DNA from 3 places in the Enterobacter nematophilus genome. Region 2 is predicted to be linked to each of the others. Evidence: predicted binding sites of a transcription regulator. Region 2 holds the regulator's gene; each other region holds the start of a gene.
The links. The regulator PurR, encoded in region 2, represses purine synthesis genes. The targets are predictions, from matches to a motif close to CANGCAAACGTTTGCNTG.

Region 1 (4,213 bases), 230 kb from region 2:
GTTTATACTCATTTTCCTGATAGTCGCCAGATTCTATTTTTGCAATGCCTGCCTCTAAAATAGAAATAAACTGACGGGCGACGTCTGTTGTTAGCCACAGCGTCTGTCCAACTTCCGCTTCGTCACGGTTGAGTTGATTTGGGGTCTGGTAGTGCAAACGCAGCATCAGCGCATCGTAGCTATCTACGGTACTGATATCCCAGCCTACAAGCGGATGGGTCTGGATGACTTCGTTATTCTTTTCCATTATAACCCCCTAAATGCGTGTTAGAAGACAACGGCTCTGAGGTTCAATGCATGTTTTTCTGAAAGCTTCTTCAGTATACCAAGTAATAAGGGTTCCAACGGGAAAAATAAACAGGTAGCAACACATTTTTCTGCTTTTTAGGATTGTTCGAACAATAAAACACCATCTCGTTCACGATTTTTTAAGAAGACGCTGAATTAATTTGAACTATCGAAATTACAGGCAAAAAAAAAGCCGGGGCGACCCGGCAAAAAACACAATGAGGGAGCAGTGTTAATCGGTAATGAACCAGTCGTCTGCGCTTTCCCACGTTTCCTGCAGGATTTCGCTGATGCGATCTTTGTCTTCTTTTGCGGCACCCATGACGGAGAGGTTGTTCGCTGCGGCGTAACGCACCGTTACGGCGCCCGCGTTGTCGGGAAAGGTGTTGTTAATACGACGGGATAATTCGCCTGCCAGAGCGTCAAGCGCGCCGGCAGGCAGAACGGTAGTTTTGGCTATGGTGACTTCAATACGCATAAATGCCCCCTGTGTAATATACTGTTTATTTATACAGGCATATTGTCGGTTTGACAACAAGGGGCGTTGATTTTTTAGCGTTTTACTGTCCAGCTTACGGTTTCACCTGCCAGGAAGGGGATCAGCGTGTCATCCGTTAGCGCGATAGACTCCTCAACCTGGCTCGCTTTGCGCTCCAGTTCAATGAAGGTGTCATTGACCGGCAGGCCGTAGAAGCGCGGGCCGTTGAGGGAGCAGAACGCTTCGAAATGCTCCAGCGCGTCCATCTCTTCAAATACGGTTGCATAGCTGGCAAGCGCCGTTGGGGCGTTGAAACAGCCCGCGCAGCCGCAGCTAGCCTCTTTACGATGGCGGGCGTGAGGCGCGGAGTCCGTGCCCAGGAACGCGCGCGTGAATCCGCTGGCGACCAGCTCGCGCAGCGCCTGCTGGTGAACGTTGCGCTTGAGGATCGGCAGGCAGTACAGGTGAGGGCGCACCCCGCCCACCAGCATATGGTTACGGTTAAACATCAAATGCTGCGGGGTAATGGTCGCAGCGATCAGCTCGTTACCGTCGCGAACATACTCTGCCGCATCTTTGGTGGTGATATGCTCAAAGACCACCTTAAGCGCGGGCAGGCGCTGGCGCAGAGGCTCCATCACGGTCTCGATGAAACGAGCTTCACGGTCGAAGATGTCAATCTCCGCATGCGTTACTTCGCCGTGTACCAGCAGCGGCATGCCCAGCTTCTGCATGCGCTCCAGCACCGGCATGATGGCATCAATGCTGGTGACGCCGTGGCTGGAGTTGGTGGTGGCATTCGCCGGGTAGAGTTTCGCCGCCGTAAATACGCCTTCGTTAAACCCGCGTTCCACTTCGTTCGGGTCCAGTGAATCGGTCAGGTAGCAGGTCATCAACGGGGTGAAATCATGTCCCGCCGGAACGGCATCCAGAATGCGCTGGCGGTAGGCAACCGCTGCATCGACGGTGGTGACTGGCGGAACCAGGTTTGGCATGACAATCGCGCGGCCATAAATTTCACTGGTATAGGGCACGACGGTTTTCAGCATATCGCCATCACGCAGATGGATATGCCAGTCGTCTGGGCGGCGGATTTTAAGAACCTGGGGTTGTGCAGTCATGGAAGCTCCGGCTTGTCAGGAATCAGTCATAAGGATGGCTGTTTTTGCCGGACACAAATCATAAGCGGAAACGTTTTCGTTTGCACACTTTTCCGTAAAAAAAAGGGCGCCGCAGCGCCCTTCAGGTTAATCGGTGAAAGGAATAACGATCTCTCCCGGCTTCACCTCTATCCCTTTTGCGTATTTTTTCGCGAGAGCTTCACCCTTGCTTTTGTCTTCGCTTAAGACGTACGCCGGCTGCTGGTTAAAGTAGTTTCGCAGCGACTGGTTCAGATAGGGCATCAGGGTTTGCAGTACCGGTGCCATTTTGTCCGGCGAAACCTGCGCATCGACCACTTCCATCTCCTGCAGGAATATCGCCCCCTTCTCTTTGTTGAAAACGGGAAGCGCCTTCAGCTTGAGCTTGATGTTGGCTTTCTGATTGCCAAAAAGGGAGGTCATATCAAGCGCGGCATCGCCTGCCAGAGTGACTTTATTCGGCTCTTCGCGACCAATCTGGCTGGTGAGATTGGTGAGCACGATGTGGGCATCGGCCAGCCCCGGCACGCCAATGTCTTTAGAGAAATTGTTATGTTTTTCCAGCGCCTGATTAATTTCCTGCTCACTGACGGTATATTGCGTAAGCTGGTTACAGCCCACCAGCAGTCCGCTGACAATAAATGCGGCGGCAATGACAATTTTCTTCATAGTGTTCCTCAACGAAAAATCGGCGCTTCTGTCCTGTTTCGCAAGTATGTCAGTGTGAAATGGCATAAACCAGCAGAAAATACTGAGAAGTGAGGCGGGAGTTTTCTCCCGCCGGAGGGAAGGTCTACGCGCCGGGCTCGAGCATGCCGCTCGCGCTGCGCTTCTGGCTGAACTGCCACCACAGGGCGAGGAGCGTCATGACACCCACCACGCCGAGCATCATCCAGGGGAGCTCCGGCTGGTTCAGCGCTTTGCCGGCATCGAACAGCCAGCCGCCGCCGGCGTAACCCAGCGCACCGCCAAAGGCCAAACCCAGGCGGCTGAAGCCCATATAGCTGCCCCGCGCACGCGCATCCGCAAGCGAGGCGCTCAGCGTTTCGCGGGCGGGCTCGGCAATGATGGAGCCGATGTAGAAGGTGCAGATCAGCGTAAAAAGCTGCTGAAGCGTGTTTACCAGACCGATCGGCATCATGCTCAGCGTCATCAGAAACAGCCCGGCCATCAGGCGATGCTCCAGGCGAAAACGTCGTTCACTCCAGCGGGCAATCGGGTAGAGCAGCGTTAACGACAGGCAGGCTTCGATGGCGTACATCCATTTTACGGCAGCAGGCGTGCCCGCAATATCGTTCACCATGATTGGCAGCATCAGCATCACCTGTACGGCCAGCATGTAATAGCCGGTCAGGGTCAACACGTAGGTGACAAAACGCCTGTCGCGCAGGACGCGTCCGAGCCCTTCGCGCACCGGGGCTTTTACCGTCGACAGCTTCCAGGCCGGAAGGTAGAGGCCGTTAAACAGCGCGCAAAGAATAAACAGCACCGCCCCGGCCGCGCAAACCAGACGGAAATCGTACTGCAGCAGCCAGCTGCCCAGCAGGGCGCCAACAACCGCCCCGGCGCTGTCCTGCATCATCAGAATGGAGAAGAAGCGGCCGCGGTGCTGGGGACGAATCAGCTTCACCACCAGCGCGGTGCGCGGCGGGTCAAACAGGGTGCCACCGATACCGGAGAGGAAGCAGGAGAACCACAGCAGCCAGGGCTCGTGGGCAACCGCCATCGTGGCAAAGCCTGCCGCGCGGAGCAGCATACCGGTAACGATCATCGGTTTAGCGCCAAAGCGGTCAGCGATCGCGCCGCCAAAGACGCCCAGACCCTGCTGGACAAACTGACGTAGCCCCAGCGCAATACCAACCATCAATGCCGCCCAGCCCATTTGATCGACAAAGCGGATCGAGATGAGGGGGAACACGACAAAAAAGCCGAGCACGACCAGCATGTTATCGACGAGCAGGAAATATTTACCCAGGCTCCTGGCCTGTGATACGCGGGACATTTTCCCTCCAGGGAAAATAAGAAGGTGAGCACGCTAACATTCTGCGGTGTCGCCGCGTTTTTTCCCACCCCCGGGCGCGACAATATTTTTTTATCAAAACGGTGCTTTGATAGAGAGTTCTCATCGAAAAATGTGAAAAGAGGTGAAAATGGTATGTCACTGTTTTCACAGACGGCACAGGCGCAGGTATAGTAAAGCTAATGGGTAAGCTGAAGCGACGGGAAGGAGTGGTATTGATGTTTGGCTATCGCAGTAATGTGCCAAAAGTGCGTCTGACAACTGACAGGCTGGTCGTTCGTCTTGTGC
Region 2 (4,213 bases):
CCCAGAGCAGCTGCGCGAAGGCAAAACCGGCGAGGAACAAACTCAGGCTGGCGCTGATGGCGGCGGCAGGGGTTTGCAAATCTTCCTGCATGGCGGCGAAAGCCGGCAGGTACATATCGGTGGCCAAAAAGCCCAGCACGCTTAAGCCGCCGAGCCAGACTAAAAAACCTTTCCTGGGTTGCACTGTTTTATTCTCCTGAGGAGGCAGGTATACGTTGGCGCTGAGTGTAGGGAGTGCAAAGCCGCTTGTGAAACGCTAATATTTGGCGGGTGCATTCAAATTTTTTGCAGGCAGAAAATGTGGTCAGATTATTCTCTTGAAGTGGTCGATGCTGTCGCGCGTAACGGCAGCTTTAGCGGGGCGGCGCAGGAGTTGCACCGCGTCCCTTCGGCCATCAGCTATACGGTGCGACAGCTTGAGGAGTGGCTGGCGGTTCCGCTGTTTGAACGGCGGCATCGTGATGTGGAATTAACGCCCGCAGGGGCGTGGTTTTTGAAGGAAGGGCGTTCTGTTATCAAAAAAATGCAGATCACCCGCGAGCAGTGCCAGCAGATCGCGAACGGCTGGCGGGGACACCTTTCCATCGCGGTGGATAACATCGTTAAGCCCGAACGCACCCGGCAGATGATCGTCGACTTCTATCGTCATTTTTCGGATGTCGAGCTGCGGGTCTCGCAGGAGGTGTTCAACGGCGTCTGGGATGCGCTGGCGGACGGCAGGGCAGAGATGGCGATTGGTGCGACCCAGGCGATCCCGGTCGGTGGACGTTACGCCTTTCGCGATATGGGCATGCTGAGCTGGAAATGCGTGGTGGCAAGCGATCATCCGCTGGCGAAGATGGAAGGGCCGCTGAGCGACGATACGCTGCGCAGCTGGCCGTCGCTGGTGCTGGAGGATACCTCCCGCTCTCTGCCCAAGCGTATTACCTGGCTTTTAGATAACCAGCGGCGGGTGGTGGCCCCTGACTGGGAATCGTCGGCGACGTGCCTCAGCGCCGGGCTCTGCGTCGCGATGGTACCCGTTCATTTTGCGCGTCCGCGCATCGACACCGGCGAGTGGGTTGAACTGACGCTGGAGAATCCGTTCCCGGATGCGGCCTGCTGCCTCACCTGGCAACAAAATGATGTCTCGCCCGCCATGGCCTGGCTTCTGGATTATCTGGGGGACAGCGAAACGCTTAACCGGGAGTGGCTGCGGGAGCCAGACTGACTGGCTCCGCAATGAGATTAACGACGATAGTCGCGGAACGGACCGTCCGCAACGGAACGGCGTTCGATGAGGCGAGGGTGAACTTCAATGGACTGCGACTCTTCACGCTTGTTGACGATCCTGTCCAGCAGCATATTGAAGGCGGTTTCACCCAGCGAATCTTTCGGCTGGTGAATGGTGGTCAGCGCTGGCGTGAAGAAGCGCGCGTTGCGCACGTTGTCATACCCGATCACGGAAATATCCTGCGGGACGCGCAGGCCCAGCTCGTCGGCAGCGCAGAGCGCGCCCATTGCCATGATGTCCCCCCCGCAGAAGACGGCGGTTGGACGGTGCGGCTGAGAGACGATCTGCTGCATCGCGCGGTAGCCTGATTCCGGCTCGAAGTCACCCTGCACGATCCAGTTTTCCGGCACGGTAATCAGCGCTTCTTCCATCGCTTTCATAAAGCCGGCCAGGCGGCCAGCGCCGGTGTTGCGTTCCAGCGGGCCCGGGATCACGCCAATCTCGCGGTGGCCGCGTTCGATCAGATAACGGCCCGCCATATAACCGCCTTCGAAGGCGTTATCGATGACGGAGTCCGTGAAGTCGGCGCGCGCTTCGCCCCAGTCCATCACCACCATAGGGATATGGCGATACTCTTCCAGCATCGACAGCACGGATTCCGGGTACTCGGAGCACATCACCAGCAGGCCATCCACGCGCTTTTGCGCCATCATCGACAGGTAGGCGCGCTGTTTTTCAATGCTGTTCCAGGCGTTGCCCAGAATCAGGGTATAGCCTTTCTGGAAGCAGTTTTTCTCTACCGCTTCAATGATCTCGGCAAAATAGGCCGCTTCGCTGCTGGTCGCCAGCAGACCAATAGACTTGGTGTGGTTAACCTTGAGGCTGCGCGCAACCGCGCTCGGGGAGTAGTGCAGCTCTTTAATTGCTGCCCAGACGGCGTTGCGCGTCTCTTCCGCCACAAAGCGGGTTTTGTTAATTACATGTGATACGGTTGTAGTGGAAACGTTTGCGCGTTTTGCTACGTCTTTAATTGTTGCCATTAAATGTCACTCCAGACCATATCCTAAGCTCCTGAAAAACTTGAAGGTAAACGTTTGCCTTCTCTCACCCTTATCACGCAATTTTGGATTGCGGCACGCCGGGAAAACGACACGGGACGTCAGGAGGGGGTCAATGGCCGGTACGCTAATAAATTTAGCGTGGAATTTTGGCCTATCTTGATGAAAAGGGGAAGAGGTAAAGTGTTTATCAGCTTAAATCATGGAAGATTTTTGACGTAAACTGTGCAAAAATGAGCAAGCTCACTTTTCGTGGGGGGATTAAAAGGAGAAAAATTGATGAGTTCCGATCTGAAGTTTTCGCTGTTCACCACCGTTATTGTGCTGGCGCTGATTGTGGCGGCTGGCCTGACGGCTGCGCTGCACTGATTTACGCGGGGGGAGAGCCTTCTCCCTCCCGAACGTCCCGATTGTTACTTCCCTGGCAAAAATCTTTTGCCATTTTGTTAACTTCTCATTTTTTGTGATTGATGTCATGCTTTCCGCTTCTTTGTTCTGTGTCACTACATGACACGGCATCCGGAGTTGACGCATGAAAATCAATTTTCCCCTGCTGGCCCTGGCGATTGGCGCTTTTGGGATTGGCACCACTGAATTCTCCCCGATGGGGTTACTGCCTGTAATCGCCCGGGGCGTGGACGTCTCGATCCCGGCCGCCGGGATGTTAATCAGCGCCTACGCCATCGGCGTGATGGTGGGGGCGCCGCTGATGACGCTTCTGCTTTCGCACCGCGCGCGCCGCAATGCGCTGATTTTCCTGATGGCGATTTTCACCCTGGGCAACGTGCTTTCGGCCATTTCGCCGGACTACACTACCCTGATGCTGTCTCGCATTCTGACCAGCCTCAACCACGGTGCCTTCTTTGGGCTGGGATCGGTCGTGGCCGCAAGCGTGGTGCCAAAACACAAGCAGGCAAGCGCCGTGGCGACCATGTTTATGGGGCTGACGATTGCCAACATCGGCGGCGTACCGGCGGCGACCTGGCTGGGTGAAGCGATCGGCTGGCGTATGTCTTTCCTGGCAACGGCCGGGCTGGGCGTGGTCGCGATGGTGGCGTTGTTCTTCTCCCTGCCGAAAGGCAGCGCCGGAGAACGTCCGGAAGTGCGTAAAGAGCTGGCGGTGCTGATGCGCCCGCAGGTACTCTCCGCGCTGCTCACCACGGTGCTGGGGGCAGGGGCGATGTTTACCCTCTACACCTATATTTCACCGGTGCTGCACGATATCACCCACGCAACGCCTCTCTTCGTTACCGCGATGCTGGTGCTGATTGGCGTCGGCTTCTCGATTGGCAACTATCTCGGCGGGAAATTTGCCGACCGTTCCGTGAGCGGCACGCTGAAGGGCTTTTTAACTCTGCTGATTGTCATTATGGTCGCTATCCCGTGGCTGGCGCGGAATGAGTTCGGCGCGGCGATTGCGATGGTCGTCTGGGGAGCCGCTACCTTTGCCGTGGTGCCGCCGCTGCAGATGCGCGTGATGCGCGTCGCCCATGAGGCGCCGGGCCTCTCGTCTTCCGTAAATATCGGGGCGTTCAATCTCGGCAATGCGCTGGGTGCCGCCGCCGGAGGCGCCGTGATTTCAGGCGGTCTGGGGTACAGTTTTGTGCCGGTGATGGGGGCGATTATTGCCGCGCTTGGCCTGCTGCTGGTGATGATGTCCGGCCGTAAACAGCCTGAAGCGGTTTGCACGGCTGAATAAGCAAAAACGCAGAAGGGTTGCCCCTTCTGCGTGTCTCTTACGCGGCGAAGTTCTTCGCGACAAAGTCCCAGTTAACCAGAGCCCAGAAGTGCTCCAGATAGTTCGGGCGCGCGTTGCGGTAATCAATGTAGTAAGCATGCTCCCACACGTCCACGGTCATCAGCGGCGTAGCGCTGGTGGTCAGCGGGGTGCCCGCGTTAGACGTGGATACGATAGCCAGTTTGCCATCCGCCTCTTTTACCA
Region 3 (4,213 bases), on a different contig from region 2:
GGGCATATGACCGAGATCATGCAACTGCTGAATCTCGATCTGAGCGATGACAGCCTGATGGAGACGCCCAAGCGTATCGCGAAAATGTACGTTGACGAAATTTTCTCCGGACTGGATTACGCCAACTTCCCGAAAATTACCGTCATCGAAAACAAGATGAAGGTGGATGAGATGGTGACGGTCCGTGACATTACGCTGACCAGCACCTGCGAACACCATTTCGTGACCATCGACGGTAAAGCGACCGTGGCGTATATCCCGAAAGACACGGTGATTGGCCTGTCGAAGATCAACCGTATTGTGCAGTTCTTCGCGCAGCGCCCTCAGGTGCAGGAGCGTCTGACGCAGCAGATCCTGATCGCGCTGCAAACGCTGCTGGGCACCAATAACGTGGCGGTTTCCATCGACGCGGTGCACTACTGCGTGAAAGCGCGCGGCGTGCGTGATGCAACCAGCGCGACCACCACCACCTCGCTGGGCGGCCTGTTTAAATCAAGCCAGAACACCCGCCAGGAGTTCCTGCGCGCCGTGCGTCACCACAACTAATCAGACAGGGCAGGGACCATGGAGCGAAACGTCACGCTCGATTTTGTTCGCGGCGTCGCCATACTGGGTATCCTGCTGCTGAATATCAGCGCCTTCGGTCTGCCGAAGGCCGCTTATCTCAATCCCGCCTGGTACGGCGACATCACCCGAAGCGATGCCTGGACGTGGGCGATCCTTGACCTGTTTGCCCAGGTTAAATTCCTCACGCTGTTTGCGCTGCTGTTTGGCGCGGGCCTGCAGCTTCTGCTCAAACGCGGCACGCGCTGGATCCAGTCGCGCTTAACGCTGTTGGTCATCCTAGGGTTCATTCACGGCCTGTTCTTCTGGGACGGTGATATTCTTCTCGCTTATGGGTTAGTCGGGCTGATCTGCTGGCGGCTGATTCGCGACGCGCACAGCGTGAAAAGCCTGTTTAACACCGGCGTAATGCTCTATTTCATGGGGCTCGGCGTCCTGCTTTTGCTGGGGCTGATCTCCGGTGACGCGACCAATCGTTCCTGGATCCCGGATGCCGCTAACCTGCAGTACGAGCAGTACTGGAAGCTGAAGGGCGGTACGGAGGCGATAAGCAACCGTGCGGATATGCTGGGGGATAACCTCCTTGCGCTGGGCGCGCAATACGGCTGGCAGCTGGCGGGCATGATGCTGATGGGCGCGTCGCTGATGCGCACCGGCTGGCTGAAAGGGGAATTCAGCCTGCGTCACTACCGCCGCACCGGCGCGGGGCTGGTTCTGCTGGGCGTGCTGATTAACCTTCCGGCGGTGATTGCGCAGTGGCACCTTCACTGGGATTACCGCTGGTGCGCGTTTCTGCTGCAGGTGCCGCGTGAATTGAGCGCGCCGTTCCAGACCATCGGCTATGCGGCGCTGATCTATGGCTTCTGGCCGCAGCTTTCTCGTCTGTGGATCGTCAGCGCCGTTGCCTGCGTCGGGCGGATGGCGTTAAGCAATTACCTCCTGCAAACGCTGATCTGTACCACGCTTTTCTATCGCTTTGGCCTGTTTATGAAATTCGACCGCCTCGGGCTGCTGGCGTTTGTTATTCCGGTCTGGGTAGTAAACCTGGCGTTTTCTGTCATCTGGCTGCGTTATTTCCGCCAGGGGCCGCTGGAGTGGGCATGGCGTCAGTTAACCGCACATGCTTCAGGGGTATCATTGAGTAATACATCCAGATAACGATCTGGATCACAATCATTAACAAAACGGATGTAAGCGTTTTCATGAGTGTGACTTTCTTCACGTAGTCCCCTTTCTCTCGCTGCCAAAATAGCCACCTTGCTAAACACAGGGGGTGTCTGTGAGTTGCTGCAATTCTTTGAAGGATGGTGAATATGATCACCATTCGTGACGTCGCCCGTCTGGCGGGCGTTTCTGTGGCCACCGTCTCCCGCGTGCTGAACAATAGCGCGCTGGTTAGCCCTGAAACCCGTGAAACCGTAATGAAAGCCGTGACCCAGCTAGGGTACCGGCCAAATGCCAACGCGCAGGCGCTTGCAACGCAGGTCAGCGATACCATCGGCGTGGTGGTCATGGATGTCTCGGACGCCTTTTTCGGTGCGCTGGTGAAAGCGGTCGATGTGGTCGCCCAGCAGCATCAGAAATACGTGCTGATTGGCAACAGCTATCACGAGGCCGAAAAGGAGCGCTATGCCATAGAAGTGCTGATCCGCCAGCGCTGCAACGCCCTGATTGTCCACTCAAAAGCCTTAAGCGATGAAGAGCTGGCCGGGTTTATGGAGCAGATCCCGGGCATGGTGCTGATCAACCGCATCGTCCCGGGCTATGCCCACCGCTGCGTCGGGCTGGATAACGTCAGCGGCGCCATGATGGCCACCAAAATGCTCATCAATAACGGCCATCAGCGGATCGGCTATCTGGCCTCCAGCCATCAAATTGAAGATGACGCGTTGCGGCGTGAGGGGTGGCAAAACGCCCTGAAAGAGCACGGCATTACGCCATCAGAAAGCTGGATCGGCACCGGAACGCCGGACATGCAGGGCGGTGAGGCGGCAATGGTCGAACTGCTGGGCCGCAACCTGCAGCTTTCTGCGGTGTTTGCCTATAACGACAGCATGGCCGCGGGCGCGCTGACTGCGCTGAAGGATAACGGCATTGCGGTGCCACAGCATTTGTCATTGATTGGTTTCGATGATATTCCGATTGCCCGTTACACCGACCCGCAGCTGACTACGGTGCGCTATCCCATTGCTTCTATGGCAAAACTGGCGACCGAGCTGGCGCTACAGGGGGCAGCAGGGCTGCTGGATCCGGGGGCTACGCACTGCTTCATGCCGACGCTGGTGCGTCGTCATTCCGTTGCCGCCCGGCAAATTGTGGTTCCGATCACTAACTGATTACATCAGGTGATGTAACCGTTTTCAATCTGTGAGTAAATTCACAGTATCTTAACAAGGCGCTGACTATGATGTCAGCGTTTTAGGGGCTGAAACGCTATGTAACGGTGATTATTCGCTTTCACTATAGCCAATGTGCCGCAAACAACGAATAAAACGCATTTCTGGAGCGTTACCGACCACGGAAGATAGAAATTTTATAAGTGAGCGTCGGCTGTCAGTAACGTTTTATTAACACCTGCCTGCCGATCGTTATTCACAAGAACTACCCTGCATAAAAAAACCGGAGATACCATGAATAAGAAGGTGTTGACCCTGTCTGCTGTAATGGCAAGCATGCTTTTTGGTGCAGCAGCGCACGCTGCGGATACCCGTATTGGTGTGACCATCTATAAATACGACGACAACTTCATGTCTGTTGTGCGTAAAGCAATTGAGAAAGATGCGAAAGCAGCGCCAGACGTACAGCTGCTGATGAACGACTCCCAGAACGACCAGTCCAAACAGAACGACCAGATCGACGTTCTGCTGGCAAAAGGCGTTAAGGCCCTGGCAATCAACCTGGTTGACCCGGCTGCAGCAGGCACGGTTATTGAGAAAGCGCGCGGCCAGAACGTGCCAATCGTCTTCTTCAACAAAGAACCTTCCCGTAAAGCGCTGGACAGCTATGACAAAGCGTATTACGTCGGTACCGACTCTAAAGAGTCCGGCATTATTCAGGGCGATCTGATCGCGAAACACTGGGCGGCGAACCCGAACTGGGACCTGAACAAAGACGGTCAGATCCAGTTCGTGCTGCTGAAAGGCGAGCCTGGCCACCCGGATGCTGAAGCGCGTACCACCTATGTTATCAAAGAGCTGAACGACAAAGGCCTGAAAACCCAGCAGCTGGCGTTAGATACCGCGATGTGGGACACCGCTCAGGCGAAAGATAAGATGGACGCGTGGCTGTCTGGCCCGAACGCGAACAAAATCGAAGTGGTCATTGCTAACAACGATGCGATGGCAATGGGCGCGGTTGAAGCGCTGAAAGCCCACAATAAATCGTCCATCCCGGTATTTGGCGTGGATGCTCTGCCTGAAGCGCTGGCGCTGGTTAAATCTGGCGCGATGGCCGGTACCGTTCTGAACGATGCCAACAACCAGGCGAAAGCGACCTTCGATCTGGCGAAAAACCTCGCCGACGGTAAAGGCGCGGCGGATGGCACCAATTGGAAAATTGACAACAAAATCGTTCGCGTGCCTTACGTGGGCGTAGACCAGTCCAACCTGGCTGAGTTTATCGGTAAATAAGATCTTTGTTTTGTCTTCAC

Region 1: pyrC (dihydroorotase) is a predicted target of PurR. The motif match lies at 1,951-1,968, and genes of this name have one in related genera.
Region 3: galS (HTH-type transcriptional regulator GalS) is a predicted target of PurR. The motif match lies at 1,752-1,769, and genes of this name have one in related genera.

Annotation. Positions count from the first base shown of each region.
Region 1 is NZ_JAPKNE010000001.1:803,855-808,067, reverse strand. Features, by position in the region: gene bssS (biofilm formation regulator BssS) at 1-247, opposite strand, end outside; gene dinI (DNA damage-inducible protein I) at 521-766, opposite strand; gene pyrC (dihydroorotase) at 841-1,887, opposite strand; gene OSH03_RS03825 (lipoprotein) at 2,014-2,574, opposite strand; gene mdtH (multidrug efflux MFS transporter MdtH) at 2,699-3,907, opposite strand; gene rimJ (ribosomal protein S5-alanine N-acetyltransferase) at 4,144-4,213, shown strand, end outside.
Region 2 is NZ_JAPKNE010000001.1:572,389-576,601, reverse strand. Features, by position in the region: gene punC (purine nucleoside transporter PunC) at 1-184, opposite strand, end outside; gene punR (DNA-binding transcriptional activator PunR) at 299-1,210, shown strand; gene purR (HTH-type transcriptional repressor PurR) at 1,228-2,253, opposite strand; gene cydH (cytochrome bd-I oxidase subunit CydH) at 2,551-2,640, shown strand; gene OSH03_RS02655 (MFS transporter) at 2,804-3,970, shown strand; gene sodB (superoxide dismutase [Fe]) at 4,008-4,213, opposite strand, start outside.
Region 3 is NZ_JAPKNE010000002.1:181,197-185,409, forward strand. Features, by position in the region: gene folE (GTP cyclohydrolase I FolE) at 1-546, shown strand, start outside; gene yeiB (DUF418 domain-containing protein YeiB) at 565-1,722, shown strand; gene galS (HTH-type transcriptional regulator GalS) at 1,878-2,900, shown strand; gene mglB (galactose/glucose ABC transporter substrate-binding protein MglB) at 3,195-4,193, shown strand.